DNA from 2 places in the Pseudomonas rosaeacicularis genome. Region 1 is predicted to be linked to the other one. Evidence: predicted binding sites of a transcription regulator. Region 1 holds the regulator's gene; the other holds the start of a gene.
What was found. The regulator FliA, encoded in region 1, starts transcription of late flagellar genes. The targets are predictions, from matches to a motif close to CTAAAGTTTNNNNNNNNNNNGCCGNTAA.

Region 1 (7,287 bases):
GATGCCCACGGTAGGCGCGTAGCCGCCCATGCTTTCGTAGACTTTCGCGGCCTGAATATCGCGGGTTTCCTGGGTGATGAAATCCACTTCCAGAATGCCGCGAATGGCTTCGGGCTCAGCGCCGTCCACCAACAGTTGCAGGCCTTTGCGCGAGTAAGGATCAGGCTCGGAATCGGCGATGGATTCCAAACCCAGCAAGCCTTCCTTGCGCGCCGTCAGGCTCCAGTTGATGACACGATCAATGCCGCCGGCCATGTCCACGCGCGGCGGAAATAGAATCCAGATGAAGATCTGGATCGCCCGTTTGAACGCGCTCATGGGGGTCTGCAACAGACACGCCGCCAGCGTGCCACCGAGCACGATCAAGGCCGCCGGACCGTTGAGCAAGGCGCCCAGGTGTCCGCCTTCCAGGAAGTTGCCGCCGATGATGGCGACGAACGCGAGGATGATCCCGATCAGGCTCAGAACGTCCATCAGATGCAGGCCTCGACCAAGTGACGACCCATGTCATCCAGGCTATAAACCGCGTCCGCCAGGTCCGCTTTGACGATGGCCATCGGCATGCCGTAGATCACGCAACTGGCCTCGTCCTGCGCCCAAATGTGAGCGCCGCCCTGTTTGAGCAGGCGCGCGCCTTCGCGACCGTCGGCGCCCATGCCGGTCAACACGACCGCGAGCACTTTGTCGCCGTAGGATTTGGCCGCGGAACCGAAGGTGATGTCCACGCACGGCTTGTAGTTCAGGCGCTCGTCACCCGGCAGGATTTTCACCGCGCCGCGTCCGTCCACCATCATCTGTTTGCCGCCCGGCGCCAGCAGGGCGAGGCCCGGACGCAGGATGTCGCCGTCTTCGGCTTCCTTGACGCTGATGCGACACAGCTTGTCCAGACGCTCGGCGAACGCTTTGGTAAACGCTGCCGGCATGTGCTGGATCAACACGATAGGCGCCGGAAAGTTCGCCGGCAGTTGCGTCAATACCCGCTGCAACGCCACCGGACCGCCCGTGGAAGTACCAATCGCTACCAGCTTGTAGGCCTTGCGTTTAGGTGCCGGGGAGGAAGGCGCATGGGGCGCGGACGCAGAATGTGCCGCGTGAGCCACCGGACGCGGCGCAGGCGTTGGCGCGTGCCGTGGCGTTGCGGGCGCGCTGTGCAGCGAACTGACCGCTGACGGCGCGGCGCTCGCAGGCGCAGCGGCCGGTGTCGGTGTGCTGCCATAGCCGCCAAACCGACGGTTACTGCGCGAAATGGAATGGACCTTTTCGCAGAGCATCTGCTTGACCTTGTCAGGGTTGCGCGAGATGTCTTCGAAATTTTTCGGCAGAAAATCCACCGCCCCCGCGTCCAGCGCATCGAGGGTTACCCGGGCACCTTCGTGGGTCAGCGACGAGAACATCAGGACCGGCGTCGGGCAGCGCTGCATGATGTGACGCACCGCCGTGATGCCATCCATCATCGGCATCTCGTAATCCATGGTGATCACGTCAGGCTTGAGCGCCAAGGCTTGTTCGATGGCTTCCTTGCCGTTAGTCGCTGTACCAACCACTTGAATGGTCGGGTCCGAAGAGAGAATTTCCGAGACACGGCGACGGAAAAACCCTGAATCGTCGACGACAAGAACCTTGACTGCCATAAAAACTCCATAGAGCGAGCAGGCCTTCGAGAGGCCCGTTCACCCAGAATCAAATACGCCGCGTGGCGTAACGCTTGAGCATGCTCGGTACATCAAGGATCAACGCGATGCGTCCGTCACCGGTAATGGTGGCGCCCGACATGCCCGGCGTACCTTGCAACATCTTGCCCAGCGGTTTGATGACCACCTCTTCCTGGCCCACCAACTGATCGACGACAAAGCCGATGCGTTGCGTGCCGACCGACAGGATCACCACATGCCCTTCACGCTGTTCTTCGTGAGCGGCAGAGCTGACCAGCCAGCGCTTGAGGTAGAACAATGGCAGCGCCTTGTCGCGCACGATGACCACTTCCTGACCGTCGACGACGTTGGTGGTCGAGAGGTTCAGGTGGAAGATTTCGTTGACGTTGACCAGTGGGAATGCGAACGCCTGGTTGCCCAGCATGACCATCAGCGTCGGCATGATCGCCAGCGTCAACGGCACCTTGATCACGATCTTCGAGCCTTGGCCCTTGGTCGAGTAGATGTTGATCGAGCCGTTGAGCTGGGCAATCTTGGTTTTTACCACGTCCATGCCCACGCCACGCCCCGACACGTCGGAAATCTCGGTCTTGGTCGAGAAGCCCGGCGCGAAGATCAGGTTGTAGCAGTCACTGTCGCTCAAGCGGTCGGCAGCGTCCTTGTCCATGACGCCGCGCTTGACGGCAATCGCCCGCAGCACAGCCGGGTCCATGCCTTTGCCGTCATCGGAAATCGACAGCAGGATGTGATCGCCTTCCTGCTCGGCAGACAAGATCACGCGCCCACCTCGGGGTTTGCCCGACGCTTCGCGCTCTTCCGGGGATTCGATACCGTGATCGACCGCGTTGCGCACCAAGTGGACCAGTGGGTCGGCCAGTGCCTCCACCAGGTTCTTGTCCAGATCGGTTTCTTCACCGACCAGCTCAAGAGCGATTTCTTTTTTCAACTGACGCGCCAGGTCGCGAACCAGTCGCGGGAAACGGCCGAAGACTTTCTTGATCGGCTGCATCCGCGTCTTCATCACGGCGGTCTGCAAGTCAGCGGTGACCACGTCCAGATTGGACACGGCCTTGGACATGGCTTCGTCAGCGCTGTTGGCACCCAGGCGCACCAGGCGGTTACGCACCAGCACCAGTTCGCCGACCATGTTCATGATTTCGTCGAGCCGCGCGGTGTCGACGCGCACGGTGGTTTCGGCTTCTGACTTCTCGGCCGCAGGCGCTGCCGCTTTGGCGGGCGCTGGCGCTGCAGGTTTTGCGACCGGAGCAGCGGCTTTCGCCGGTTCGGCCTTGACGGGCTCGGCTTTCTTTACCGGGGCAACGGCCGCTGGAGCGATGGTGATCGCATCGGGTTCGAACTTGCCTTTGCCGTGTAACTGGTCGAGCAGGTCTTCAAATTCGTTGTCGGTGATCTCGTCCGACGGCTTGCCATTGGCAGCGGCAGGCGCGATAGGGGCAGCAGGCGCGGCCGGTGGCTGCGCGGCAGCCGGAGCACTCGCAGCAGACTCGGCTGAAAAGTTGCCCTTGCCGTGCAACTGATCGAGCAGCGCTTCGAATTCGTCGTCAGTGATTTCGTCCGATGACGTGCTCGCCACAGCAGGCGCTGGTGCGGGCGCCGCGGGCGGTGCAACGGCGTCCACGGCGAACTGACCTTTGCCATGCAACTGGTCAAGCAAGGACTCAAATTCAGCGTCGGTGATGTCGTCACTGCTATTAGCAGCAGGTGCGGCAGGTGCGGCGGGTGCGGCAACGGGCGCGGCAATCGGCGCGGACACTGTGCCACCGGCAGCCTGAGCCTTGACGGCGTTGAGCGAGTCCAGCAGTTGTTCGAATTCGTCGTCCGTGATGTCATCGGACGCCTCAGCCACAGGCTCGGCAATCACCGGCGCTGCGGCCACTTGCTCGGCAGATGCAGGTTCGGCCAGACGCGCCAGCGCAGCGAGCAGTTCAGGCGTTGCCGGCGTGACATCGGTACGTTCGCGCACCTCGCCGAACATGGCGTTGACCGCATCCAGCGCCTCGAGCACCACGTCCATGAGCTCGGAATCGACCCGGCGCTCACCTTTGCGCAGGATGTCGAAGACGTTTTCCGCGATGTGGCAGCATTCAACCAGCTCATTGAGCTGGAGGAAGCCGGCGCCCCCTTTTACAGTGTGAAAACCGCGAAAAATTGCATTGAGCAAGTCAGCGTCATCCGGTCGGCTTTCCAGCTCGACCAGTTGCTCGGACAGTTGCTCCAGAATCTCGCCGGCCTCAACCAGAAAATCCTGAAGGATTTCTTCATCGGCGCCGAAGCTCATTGGGGGGGTGCTCCTAAAATTAACCGTCAACCGATCCAGGTCATGCGCGAAGTCGTCAGCGGGTGAGCCGGGTGCGGTCAATCAACACGCAGCAGGCTCACAACGCCTTCTTACTCAGAACCTAGAAACCCAGGCTGGATAGCAGATCGTCTACATCATCCTGACCGGATACGACGTCTTCACGTTTATCGGCATGAATCTGCGGACCTTCACCCTTGGAATGAAGTTTTTCTTGTTCTTTTTGCTGACGGAACAGTTCCTGGTCGTGTTCGATACCGGCAAAGCGGTCGACCTGGCTGGCCATGAGCACCAGCTTGAGCAGATTGCTTTCGACTTCGGTCACCAACTGAGTAACGCGCTTGATCACCTGACCGGTGAGGTCTTGATAATCCTGAGCCAACAAGATGTTGTTCAGGTGGCCGGCAACCTCGTGGGTTTCCTGCTCGCTGCGTGTCAGGAAACCGTCGACACGCTTGGCCAGATCACGAAACTCCTCGGCACCGATTTCGCGACGCATGAAGCGGCCCCAATCGGCGCTCAACGCTTTGGCGTCGGCCGTGAGTCCGTTCATCAAGGGGGTGCTTTGCTCCACCAGATCCATGGTGCGATTGGCCGCGTTTTCGGTCAGCCGGACCACGTACGACAAGCGCTCGGTGGCGTCGGTGATCTGTGACACTTCTTCGGCTTGCGGCATGGTCGGGTCGATCTGGAAGTTGACGATGGCGCTGTGCAGCTCACGCGTCAGCTTGCCGACTTCCTGATACAGGCCGCGATCGCGGGTCTGGTTCAGCTCATGGATCAGTTGCACGGCTTCGCCGAACTTGCCTTTTTCAAGGCTTGCGACCAGCTCTTGTGCGTGTTTCTTCAGGGTCGACTCAAAGTCACCCATTGTCGAATCTTTGGAATCCATAGCGCCCTCGCAGCGAACATCAGCTATTGACGCGCTCGAATATCTTCTCGATTTTTTCTTTCAGCACTTGCGCTGTGAAAGGCTTGACCACGTAACCGTTTACCCCGGCCTGGGCGGCTTCAATGATCTGCTCACGCTTGGCTTCAGCGGTGACCATCAATACCGGCAAGCTGCGCAGGCGCTCATCGGCACGGACTTGACGCAGCAGGTCGATGCCGGACATGCCAGGCATGTTCCAGTCCGTTACCAGAAAGTCAAAAGAGCCGCTTTGCAGCATCGGCAATGCGGTCGTGCCGTCATCTGCTTCCGCCGTGTTGGTGAACCCAAGGTCACGCAACAGGTTTTTTATGATCCGCCGCATCGTTGAGAAGTCATCAACGATGAGGATTTTCATGTTCTTGTCCAATTCGACCTCCAAGCAGTCTTTAACGCGCCCAGCACCTGGACGCGCGTTCAATCAAAACCGGTACAGCTCGCTGACCGGGCTGCACGAAACGACGACGGGCTTGGCAAATCAACAGGCATGAACCACGGCGCGACGCACGCGATGTGCGTCTGCGCTGACCGGCTCAAGCCTTGTCTCTCTTGTTTCCCACGAACGCTCTGCACAGCCGGCTTTACAGGTAACACGGCCCCAATGGGTCCGCCGCGTTGCCTGTCAACGCGCTCGCCATTCTCCCAAACGCCCTCGCAAACGAGCTGCGCACTGGCTGTGTAACTGACTGACCCGCGATTCGCTGACACCCAGGACCTCACCGATTTCCTTGAGGTTAAGCTCTTCGTCGTAGTACAGCGCCAACACCAGGCGCTCACGCTCTGGCAAATTGGCAATGGCCTCAGCCAACGCGCTCTGGAAACGTTCATCTTCCAGGTCACGCGACGGCTCGAGCGACTGGCTTGCGCCGTCCTCATGCAGCCCTTCATGTTCGCCGTCCTGCAGCAGGTCGTCGAAACTGAACAGTCGGCTGCCCAAGGTATCGTTCAAAATCCCGTAGTAATCATCGAGACTCAATTGGAGTTCGGCCGCAACCTCGTGATCTTTAGCGTCGCGGCCGGTTTTTGCTTCAATTGATCGAATCGCGTCACTGACCATGCGCGTGTTGCGATGCACCGAACGCGGTGCCCAATCACCCTTGCGCACCTCGTCGAGCATGGCGCCGCGGATGCGAATCCCGGCGTAGGTCTCGAAGCTGGCGCCTTTGGTGGAGTCGTACTTGGTCGAGACTTCGAGCAAGCCGATCATGCCGGCCTGGATCAAGTCTTCGACCTGCACGCTGGCCGGCAGACGCGCCAGCAAGTGGTAGGCAATTCGCTTGACCAGAGGCGCATAGCGCTCGATCAGCTCGTATTGGGAATCACGGGATGATTTGCTGTACATGCGATACCCACTTGCTGTCATGACACGGGCCCTGCGCTGGTGTGATGCACCAGACGTTCGACGAAAAATTCCAGATGGCCGCGCGGGTTCGCCGGTAACGGCCAGGTGTCAACTTTCTGCGCGATGGCCTTGAACGCCAGCGAGCATTTGGAGCGTGGAAACGCCTCGTACACCGCGCGCTGCTTCTGCACGGCCTTGCGTACGCATTCGTCATACGGCACGGCGCCGACGTACTGCAGGGCAACGTCCAGGAAACGGTCGGTGACCTTGGTCAGCTTGGCGAACAAGTTGCGCCCTTCCTGCGGGCTCTGCGCCATGTTGGCCAGGACCCGGAAACGGTTCATGCCGTAATCACGATTGAGCAGCTTGATCAGGGCGTAGGCGTCGGTGATGGAGGTCGGCTCGTCGCAGACCACCAGCAACACTTCCTGGGCGGCGCGCACGAAGCTCACCACCGACTCACCGATCCCGGCGGCGGTGTCGATCACCAGCACGTCGAGGTTGTCGCCGATGTCGCTGAAAGCCTGAATCAGACCCGCATGCTGCGCGGGCGTCAGATGGACCATGCTCTGGGTGCCCGATGCCGCCGGCACGATGCGGATACCGCCCGGGCCTTGCAGCAGGACGTCACGCAGCTCGCATCGACCTTCGATGACGTCGGCCAGGGTGCGTTTCGGGGTAAGCCCCAGCAGTACGTCGACGTTGGCCAGACCCAGATCGGCGTCCAGCAACATGACGCGGCGTCCAAGCTCGGCCAGTGCCAGTGAAAGGTTCACCGACACGTTCGTCTTGCCTACGCCACCTTTGCCACCGGTCACTGCAATAACCTGTACGGGATGCATGCTGCCCATGTTAATTGTTTACCTTGTCTTGCTTAGACCTAAGCCACATGTCGGGCTGCACGTTCGTTGTTTGAACAATGCCTGGCAGACCATCTAAGTGGGTACATTCCAGTGTCATATTCTTCACCTAACCCACGCGCTTGCCGGGGGTGTGGTAAAGATCCGCAAACATATCAGCCATCGCTTCCTCGCTAGGCTCTTCCTGC
Region 2 (7,287 bases), on a different contig from region 1:
TCGTAGGCCGATTGCGCCAGTGGCATGTGCGGATCAAGCAAGTTGCCGGACTGGAAGTCCACGCGATCAGCCACGCGTTCATCGAGCTGATAGCCCTCTTCGACCGGTTGAAAATACCGCTCACGAAAGCTGAGCTGATCGCCACGAAACGAGTTTTTGCCGTACACGCCACGCCGGGCGCGCTGGATCGAAAGAGGGCTGATGTCCACCGCATCGACCTTGAACTGCGCCGGCGCAACGCCTGCATCGAACAACGCCATGGCGATGGAATACGGCTCCTCGCCGGTCGAGCACGGCAAACTGAGGATGCGCAATGGCCTCACGCCGCCCAGTTCAGCCAGGCGCGTCAGAGCCAGTTTGCCCAGCGTGGCGAAGGATTCGGGGTAACGAAAAAACCAGGTTTCGGGGACGATCACCGCTTCAATCAGCGCTTGTTGTTCGTCTGCCGAACCCGTGAGCAGTTGCCAATAAGCATCGCTGTCCGACGCGTGGGAGGCAGTGCAGCGCTGGCGTACGGCGCGCTCGATGATCGCCTCGCCCACCGACGCCACGTCCAGGCCGATGCGATCCTTGAGAAACGCGAAGAACCGCGCGTCTTCGCTCATGGCATCGCCTCGAACGCGTCAACGCTCAGCGGCTGGGACGGAAACAGCAGTTCACGCACTGACTCGTTAAGCAGGTCCTGAACGCGGATCCACTGCAACAGCCCCACTTCGTCTTCGCGCACCGGGCCCAGATACGGCGCCTGGCGGTTGTCTACGCCGTACTCTTTAAATTCGGCGGCGCCACAACGAAGGGTATCGGTGGCCTGTTCCAGAATCAGTCCGAGCAGTTGCGCCGCTCGGTCTGCATCAGGCCGGTAATGCACCAGCACCAGACGGGTGCTGGTACGCGATTGGGCAGGCTGACCGAACGTCAGCGCGCTGAGATCGATGACCGGGATAACCGCACCGCGATGAGCGAACACGCCAGCAACCCAATGCGGCGCCTGAGCGATCGGTTTGAGCGCCAGCCGAGGCAACACTTCGGCCACCTCCACTGCTTCCAGCGCATAGCGTTCGGCGCCGATCCGGAACAGCAGAAACAGCTTGTTCTTGGGCAACACGGGCGACCCGCGTCTGGCTGAATGCTCGATCATCGATCCGACTCAGACCTTGAATCGCGAAACGCCGCCGCGCAGCCCGATCGCGACCTGGCTCAACTCGTCGATGGCGAAACTGGCCTGGCGCAGGGATTCCACGGTCTGGCTGCTGGCATCGCCCAGTTGCACCAGCGCCTGATTGATTTGCTCGGCGCCGGTGGCCTGTGCCTGCATGCCTTCATTGACCATCAGCACGCGTGGCGCGAGGGCCTGGACTTGATGGATGATCTGCGAAAGCTGCTCGCCCACCTGAGTCACTTCGAACATGCCACGACGCACTTCTTCGGAAAACTTGTCCATGCCCATGACGCCTGCGGACACCGCGGACTGAATCTCGCGAACCATCTGTTCGATGTCGTAGGTGGCGACGGCAGTCTGATCGGCCAGGCGACGCACTTCGGTGGCGACCACGGCGAAACCACGGCCGTATTCGCCGGCTTTTTCAGCTTCGATCGCAGCGTTGAGCGACAGCAAGTTGGTCTGATCGGCCACCTTGACGATGGTCACGACCACCTGATTGATGTTGCCGGCCTTCTCGTTGAGGATCGCCAGCTTGGAATTCACCAGGTCTGCGGCGCCCATCACCGAATGCATGGTTTCTTCCATGCGCGCCAGACCTTGCTGGCCGGAGCCTGCGAGGATCGACGCCTGATCGGCGGCGGAAGTAACTTCGGTCATGGTGCGCACCAGATCTCGGGATGTCGCGGCGATTTCCCGGGAAGTCGCACCGATTTCGGTGGTCGTTGCAGCCGTTTCAGTGGCGGTGGCCTGTTGTTGCTTGGAGGTTGCGGCAATCTCGGTGACCGACGTGGTGACCTGCACCGACGAGCGCTGCGCCTGAGAAACCAGTGCGGCAAGCTCAGTGACCATGTCATTGAAGCCGGTTTGCACTGCGCCGAATTCGTCTTTTCGGTCCAGGTTCAAACGGCTGCTGAGATCGCCGGTGCGCATGGTATCGAGGATACGTACGATCAGCGTCATCGGTGCCAGAATCGTGCGCATCAGCAGCAGGCCGCAAGCCCCGGCCGCCAACACGGCTACCAACAAGGAAATGCCCATGCTTAGCTTGGCACTCTGCACCGCAGAATGGATCGCCAGGGAGGCGTCATCCGCCACTTTCTTGTTCATCACAATGATGTCGTTAAGCTGACGGCGGCCGTCGACCCAAACGGGGTTCATGCGCTCTTTGAAGATCTGCCGGGCACCAATGAAATCGTTGGCCTCGTAAGCACGAAGGGTGTCATCGAGCGCTTTATTGAAGATCTGGTGCAGTTTCTCGAAATTGTCGATACCGGCCTGATCGGCTGCATCGAAGACGGTTTTGCGATAGTTGGCCATTTGCGCGTTCAGGCGCGTTTCAAACTCTTGGTACTGATCCTTCTCTTCCTTGGTCAGCGGACGGCCTTCGTCTTCGCCGAGCAATTCCAGGGTACGCAGGTAGCTTTCGACCCAGGCGCTTCGGGTCAGGGTGCTGTAATACACGCCAGGAATGGCGTCGTTACTGACCGCCTCCGAACTGGACTCAATCGACAACAGTCGGGTATACGCCACCACTACCATCAGCAGCATGATGGCGATGATCACAGCGAAGCTCGCCAAAATCCGTTGACGCAACGTCCAGTTCTTCACAGTCAGCCCTCAAGAGTTCAACGCCAGCGGCCACGCCGGGTTCAAGAAGCGGACCGATGGACGGTCCAAAGCGAGCAGGAGTATAGCCCAGCGGCTTACGCACTTACCGGACTCTTTCCGACCTGTTTTGCTAACTTTCCGACACGGATATCAGACGCTTCTGACAAGTTGTCGGCATGAAGAGGCGTTGCTTTAAGGGTGGCGCGCTTTTGCTTCTGGCCGCAGGCCGTAGGAGCGCAGCTTGCTCGCGATCTGGCGCGCAGCGGCAGTAAAACCGGTGCACGCGGTGTGTCTGACGAAACCAAGGTCGTGGGGTTTGGGGCCGCTTCGCTGCCCATCGCTGCTCTCGTAACCTCGAAGAGCTTCTACGCCTTCGGCAGAAGCGGATTTCCAATGTCGCGCGTTTTGATTCTGGCCGCAGGCTGAGGCGGATATGTGGCGCTGCCCGCTTTTGCTTCTGGCCGCAGGCCGTAGGAGCGTAGCTTGCTCGCGATCTGGCGCGCAGCGGCAGTAAAACCGGTGCACGCGGTGTGTCTGATGGAACTGAGGTCGTGGGGGTTGGGGCCGCTTCGCGCCCCATCGCGACCGTCGTTACCTCCGATTGCTCCTACGCCTTCGGCAGAGGCGGATTTTCGATATCGCGCGTTTTGGATTCTGGCCGCAGGCTGAGGCGGATATGTGGCGCTGCCCGCTTTTGATTCTGGCCGCAGGCCGTAGGAGCGTAGCTTGCTCGCGATCTGGCGCGCAGCGGCAGTAAAACCGGTGCACGCGGTGTGTCTGACGAAACCAAGGTCGTGGGGTTTGGGGCCGCTTCGCAGCCCATCGCTGCTCTCGTAACCTCGAAGAGCTCCTACGCCTTTGGCAGAAGCGGATCTGCAGCGCTGCCCGATTTTTGGTTCTGGCCTCTGCGCAGAAGCGGTATCGCGGCGCACACGCTTTCTGTTGGAGCGAGTTGCGCCGCATGGCAGCGCGCTTACTGCGCCTGACGAACCTGGGTCTCCAGTTCGGTCTTGAGCGCAGGGTCAAGCTTGAGTTGTTTGGCCAGTTCGTCCAGATACGCCCGCTCCATAAAGTGTTCTTCGTCGACCATCATCACGCTGGCGATGTACATCTCGGCGGCGATTTCCGGAGTTTTCGCGGCGCGGGCCACGTCGGATGGGTCCAGCGGTTTGTTCAGTTCGGCGTGCAGCCAGTGCTGCAACTCCTGGTCGCCAGTCAATCGGGTGAATTCGCCCTCGATCAACTCGCGCTCCCGGTCATCCACATGACCATCGGCTTTGGCAGCTGCGACCAACGCCCGAAGGATTGCTTCACTGTGCTGCTCGACCTGAGCGGGCGGCACACGGTCGATGGTTTGCGGCTCGGCCTGCGGCGCGTCGCTTTGATTCGCTTGCCAGTTGCCATATGCCTTGTAGGCAATTACTCCGAGCGCCGCCAGCCCACCGTAGGTCAGCACCTTGCCGCCCATCTTACGCGCGCTTTTATTGCCCAACAGCAAACCCATCGCCCCTGCAGCCGCCGCGCCGCCACCCGCGCCAGACAAGAAACCACCCAGATTGCCGCCGCCCACTTTGCCAAGCAGATCACTCAGCCCGCCCTGGCCGCCGCTTTTGTTCTGCACTTGAGAACCACCGCCTGCCTTGTTCTTGAGCAGGTCTTGACCGGATTTGAGTAACTGGTCCAACAATCCACGGGTATTCATAGGATTTATCCTGAGTTGTCGTCGGAAGATTCAACGGCTCGCAGATTAAAACGAACTGTTCGGGCGCTGTTCTCAGGTGTGCTTCCAGATGTTGCTACCCGTAATGGCCCTTTGAATAAAACGATATAGACTCAGCCCAATCGACAACAAAAAGCGGATTGCCCCGTCGATGAGGCCGTTGCGCCAGATCGTCACTTCACACTGCCCCGACCATAATTTGAAAAAGAGGGAAGCCCATGTCAGTGCACAAGACCACGCTGTTAAGCGCTGTGATCACCGCGTTGTTCGCCAGCGCCACGCTGCAGGCAGCTGAAACACTCAAGGCTGTCGGTAATGGCGAAGGCCAGCTCGATATCGTGGCGTGGCCGGGTTACATAGAGCGCGGTGAAAGTGACAAGGCGTATGACTGGGTGACGGGCTTCGAGGAAGAAACCGGGTGCAAGGTCAACGTCAAGACCGCGGCCACTTCTGACGAAATGGTCAGCCTGATGACCAAGGGTGGCTACGACCTGGTGACCGCCTCCGGCGACGCCTCGTTGCGCTTGATTGCTGGAAAACGCGTGCAGCCCATCGACACCTCGCTGATCCCTAACTGGAAAAATCTCGACCCGCGCCTGGTAGGCGGTCAGTGGTATGTCGTAGACAAGCAAACCTATGGCACGCCGTATCAGTGGGGGCCGAATGTGTTGCTGTACAACACCAATGTCTTCAAAACCCCGCCGGTCAGCTGGAGCGTGGTGTTCGAGCCGCAAGACCTGCCCGACGGCAAACCTAACAAAGGCCGAGTGCAGGCCTACGACGGGCCGATCTACATTGCCGACGCAGCGCTTTATCTCAAGACCAAACAGCCTGATCTAAAGATCGAAGACCCCTATCAACTGACCGAAACCCAGTACAAGGCGGTGCTCGATCTGCTGCGTGAACAGCAGCCGTTGATTCACCGCTACTGGCACGATGCAACCGTGCAGATGAGTGACGTGAAGAACGAAGGCGTGGCGGCGTCCAGTTCGTGGGGCTACATGGTCAACGGCCTGCAGGCAGACAAACAGCCCGTGGCATCGACCATCCCGCAGGAAGGCGCCACCGGTTGGGCCGACACCACCATGTTGCACGCCGACGCCAAGCATCCGAACTGTGCCTATAAATGGATGGACTGGTCGCTGCAACCAAAAGTCCAGGGCGATGTAGCGGCTTGGTTCGGTTCACTGCCGGTGGTCCCTGCGGCGTGTAAATCCAGCGAGTTGCTCGGCGCGGAGGGCTGCACCACCAACGGGTTTGACCTGTTCGAGAAGATCGCCTTCTGGAAAACCCCGCAGGCCGAAGGCGGCAAGTTCGTGCCGTATAGCAGGTGGACGCAGGACTACATTGCGATCATGGGCGGGCGTTAGAGCAATGACCTAATTCCCCTGTAGAAGCTGACGAGCACCGCGAGGCTGCGATGCGGTGTGTCAGGCAAATCGCGATCGCAGCCTCGCGGTGCTCGTCAGCCTCCTACAGGGATTCGCGTTTACGTCGATGCCAGCTGGAGCTCTACCATGACCCTTGCAGTCCAGTTCACTAACGTTTCCCGTGTGTTCGGCGAGGTGAAGGCCGTTGACCGGGTTTGCATCGACATTAAGGACGGCGAATTCTTTTCGATGCTCGGCCCCTCCGGCTCGGGCAAGACCACCTGCCTGCGGCTAATCGCAGGTTTCGAGCAGCCCAGCGCCGGCTCGATCCGTATTCACGGCAAAGAAGCCGTTGGGTTGCCGCCGTATCAGCGCGACGTCAACACCGTCTTTCAGGATTACGCGCTATTCCCACACATGAACGTCCTCGACAACGTCGCCTACGGCTTGAAAGTCAAAGGCGTCGGCAAAACCGAGCGCTACAAACGTGCCGACGAAGCGCTCCAGATGGTGGCCCTGGGCAGTTACGGCCAACGCAAACCGGTGCAGCTTTCCGGTGGCCAGCGGCAACGTGTGGCGCTGGCCCGCGCGCTGGTCAATCGTCCGCGAGTGTTACTGCTCGACGAACCCCTCGGCGCCCTCGACCTTAAGCTGCGCGAGCAAATGCAGAGCGAGCTGAAAAAGCTCCAGCGCCAACTCGGCATCACGTTCATCTTCGTCACCCACGACCAGACCGAAGCGCTGTCGATGTCGGACCGCGTGGCGGTATTCAACAAAGGCCGCATCGAACAGGTCGACACCCCGCGCAATCTGTACATGAAACCGGCGACCACCTTCGTCGCTGAATTCGTCGGCACCTCCAACGTCTTGCGCGGCCATTTCGCCCAGCAACTGAGCGGCGCGGCACAGGCGTTTTCCATTCGGCCCGAGCACATTCGCTTTGCGGACGGGCCGGTGGGCAGTCACGAAATTGAAGTCAGCGGTCTGCTGCATGACATCCAGTACCAAGGCAGCGCGACCCGCTATGAACTGACGCTGGATAACGGTCAGGTTCTGAGCATCAGCCAGGCCAACACGCAATGGCTGGACACCAGCGCGCAACACCTGACCGGCCAGCGGCTCACGGCACGCTGGGCGCGCGAAGCCATGATTGCCCTGCATGACACGCCGAACGAGCTTGCGGCCGGGGTGCGTTGAGATGAGTCAGACCCTCGCCCACGTAGCGCCGGTGCCGGGTCAGTCTCCGTTGCGACGCTTCTCCAATCTGCTCTATCGCAAACCAAACCTGTACCTGTCGTTGCTACTGATTGCGCCGCTTTTGTGGTTCGGCGCGATCTACCTCGGCTCGCTGCTGGGTTTGCTATGGCAGGGGTTTTACACCTTCGACGACTTCACCATGGCGGTCACGCCGGACCTGACCCTGGCGA

Region 2: a site for FliA is predicted at 2,939-2,966, ahead of ACWKWM_RS12265 (methyl-accepting chemotaxis protein). Genes of this name have one in related genera too.

What each region holds. Positions count from the first base shown of each region.
Region 1 covers NZ_JBSKHT010000026.1:64,394-71,680, forward strand. Annotated here, with positions in the region: gene ACWKWM_RS26970 (flagellar motor protein) at 1-474, opposite strand, end outside; gene ACWKWM_RS26975 (protein-glutamate methylesterase/protein-glutamine glutaminase) at 474-1,631, opposite strand; gene ACWKWM_RS26980 (chemotaxis protein CheA) at 1,681-3,951, opposite strand; gene ACWKWM_RS26985 (protein phosphatase CheZ) at 4,073-4,861, opposite strand; gene ACWKWM_RS26990 (chemotaxis response regulator CheY) at 4,881-5,255, opposite strand; gene fliA (RNA polymerase sigma factor FliA) at 5,520-6,260, opposite strand; gene fleN (flagellar synthesis regulator FleN) at 6,257-7,090, opposite strand; gene flhF (flagellar biosynthesis GTPase FlhF) at 7,209-7,287, opposite strand, start outside.
Region 2 covers NZ_JBSKHT010000008.1:149,496-156,782, forward strand. Annotated here, with positions in the region: gene ACWKWM_RS12255 (CheR family methyltransferase) at 1-605, opposite strand, end outside; gene ACWKWM_RS12260 (chemotaxis protein CheW) at 602-1,138, opposite strand; gene ACWKWM_RS12265 (methyl-accepting chemotaxis protein) at 1,148-2,770, opposite strand; gene ACWKWM_RS12270 (tellurite resistance TerB family protein) at 3,744-4,472, opposite strand; gene ydcS (putative ABC transporter substrate-binding protein YdcS) at 4,709-5,860, shown strand; gene ACWKWM_RS12280 (ABC transporter ATP-binding protein) at 6,008-7,057, shown strand; gene ACWKWM_RS12285 (ABC transporter permease) at 7,059-7,287, shown strand, end outside.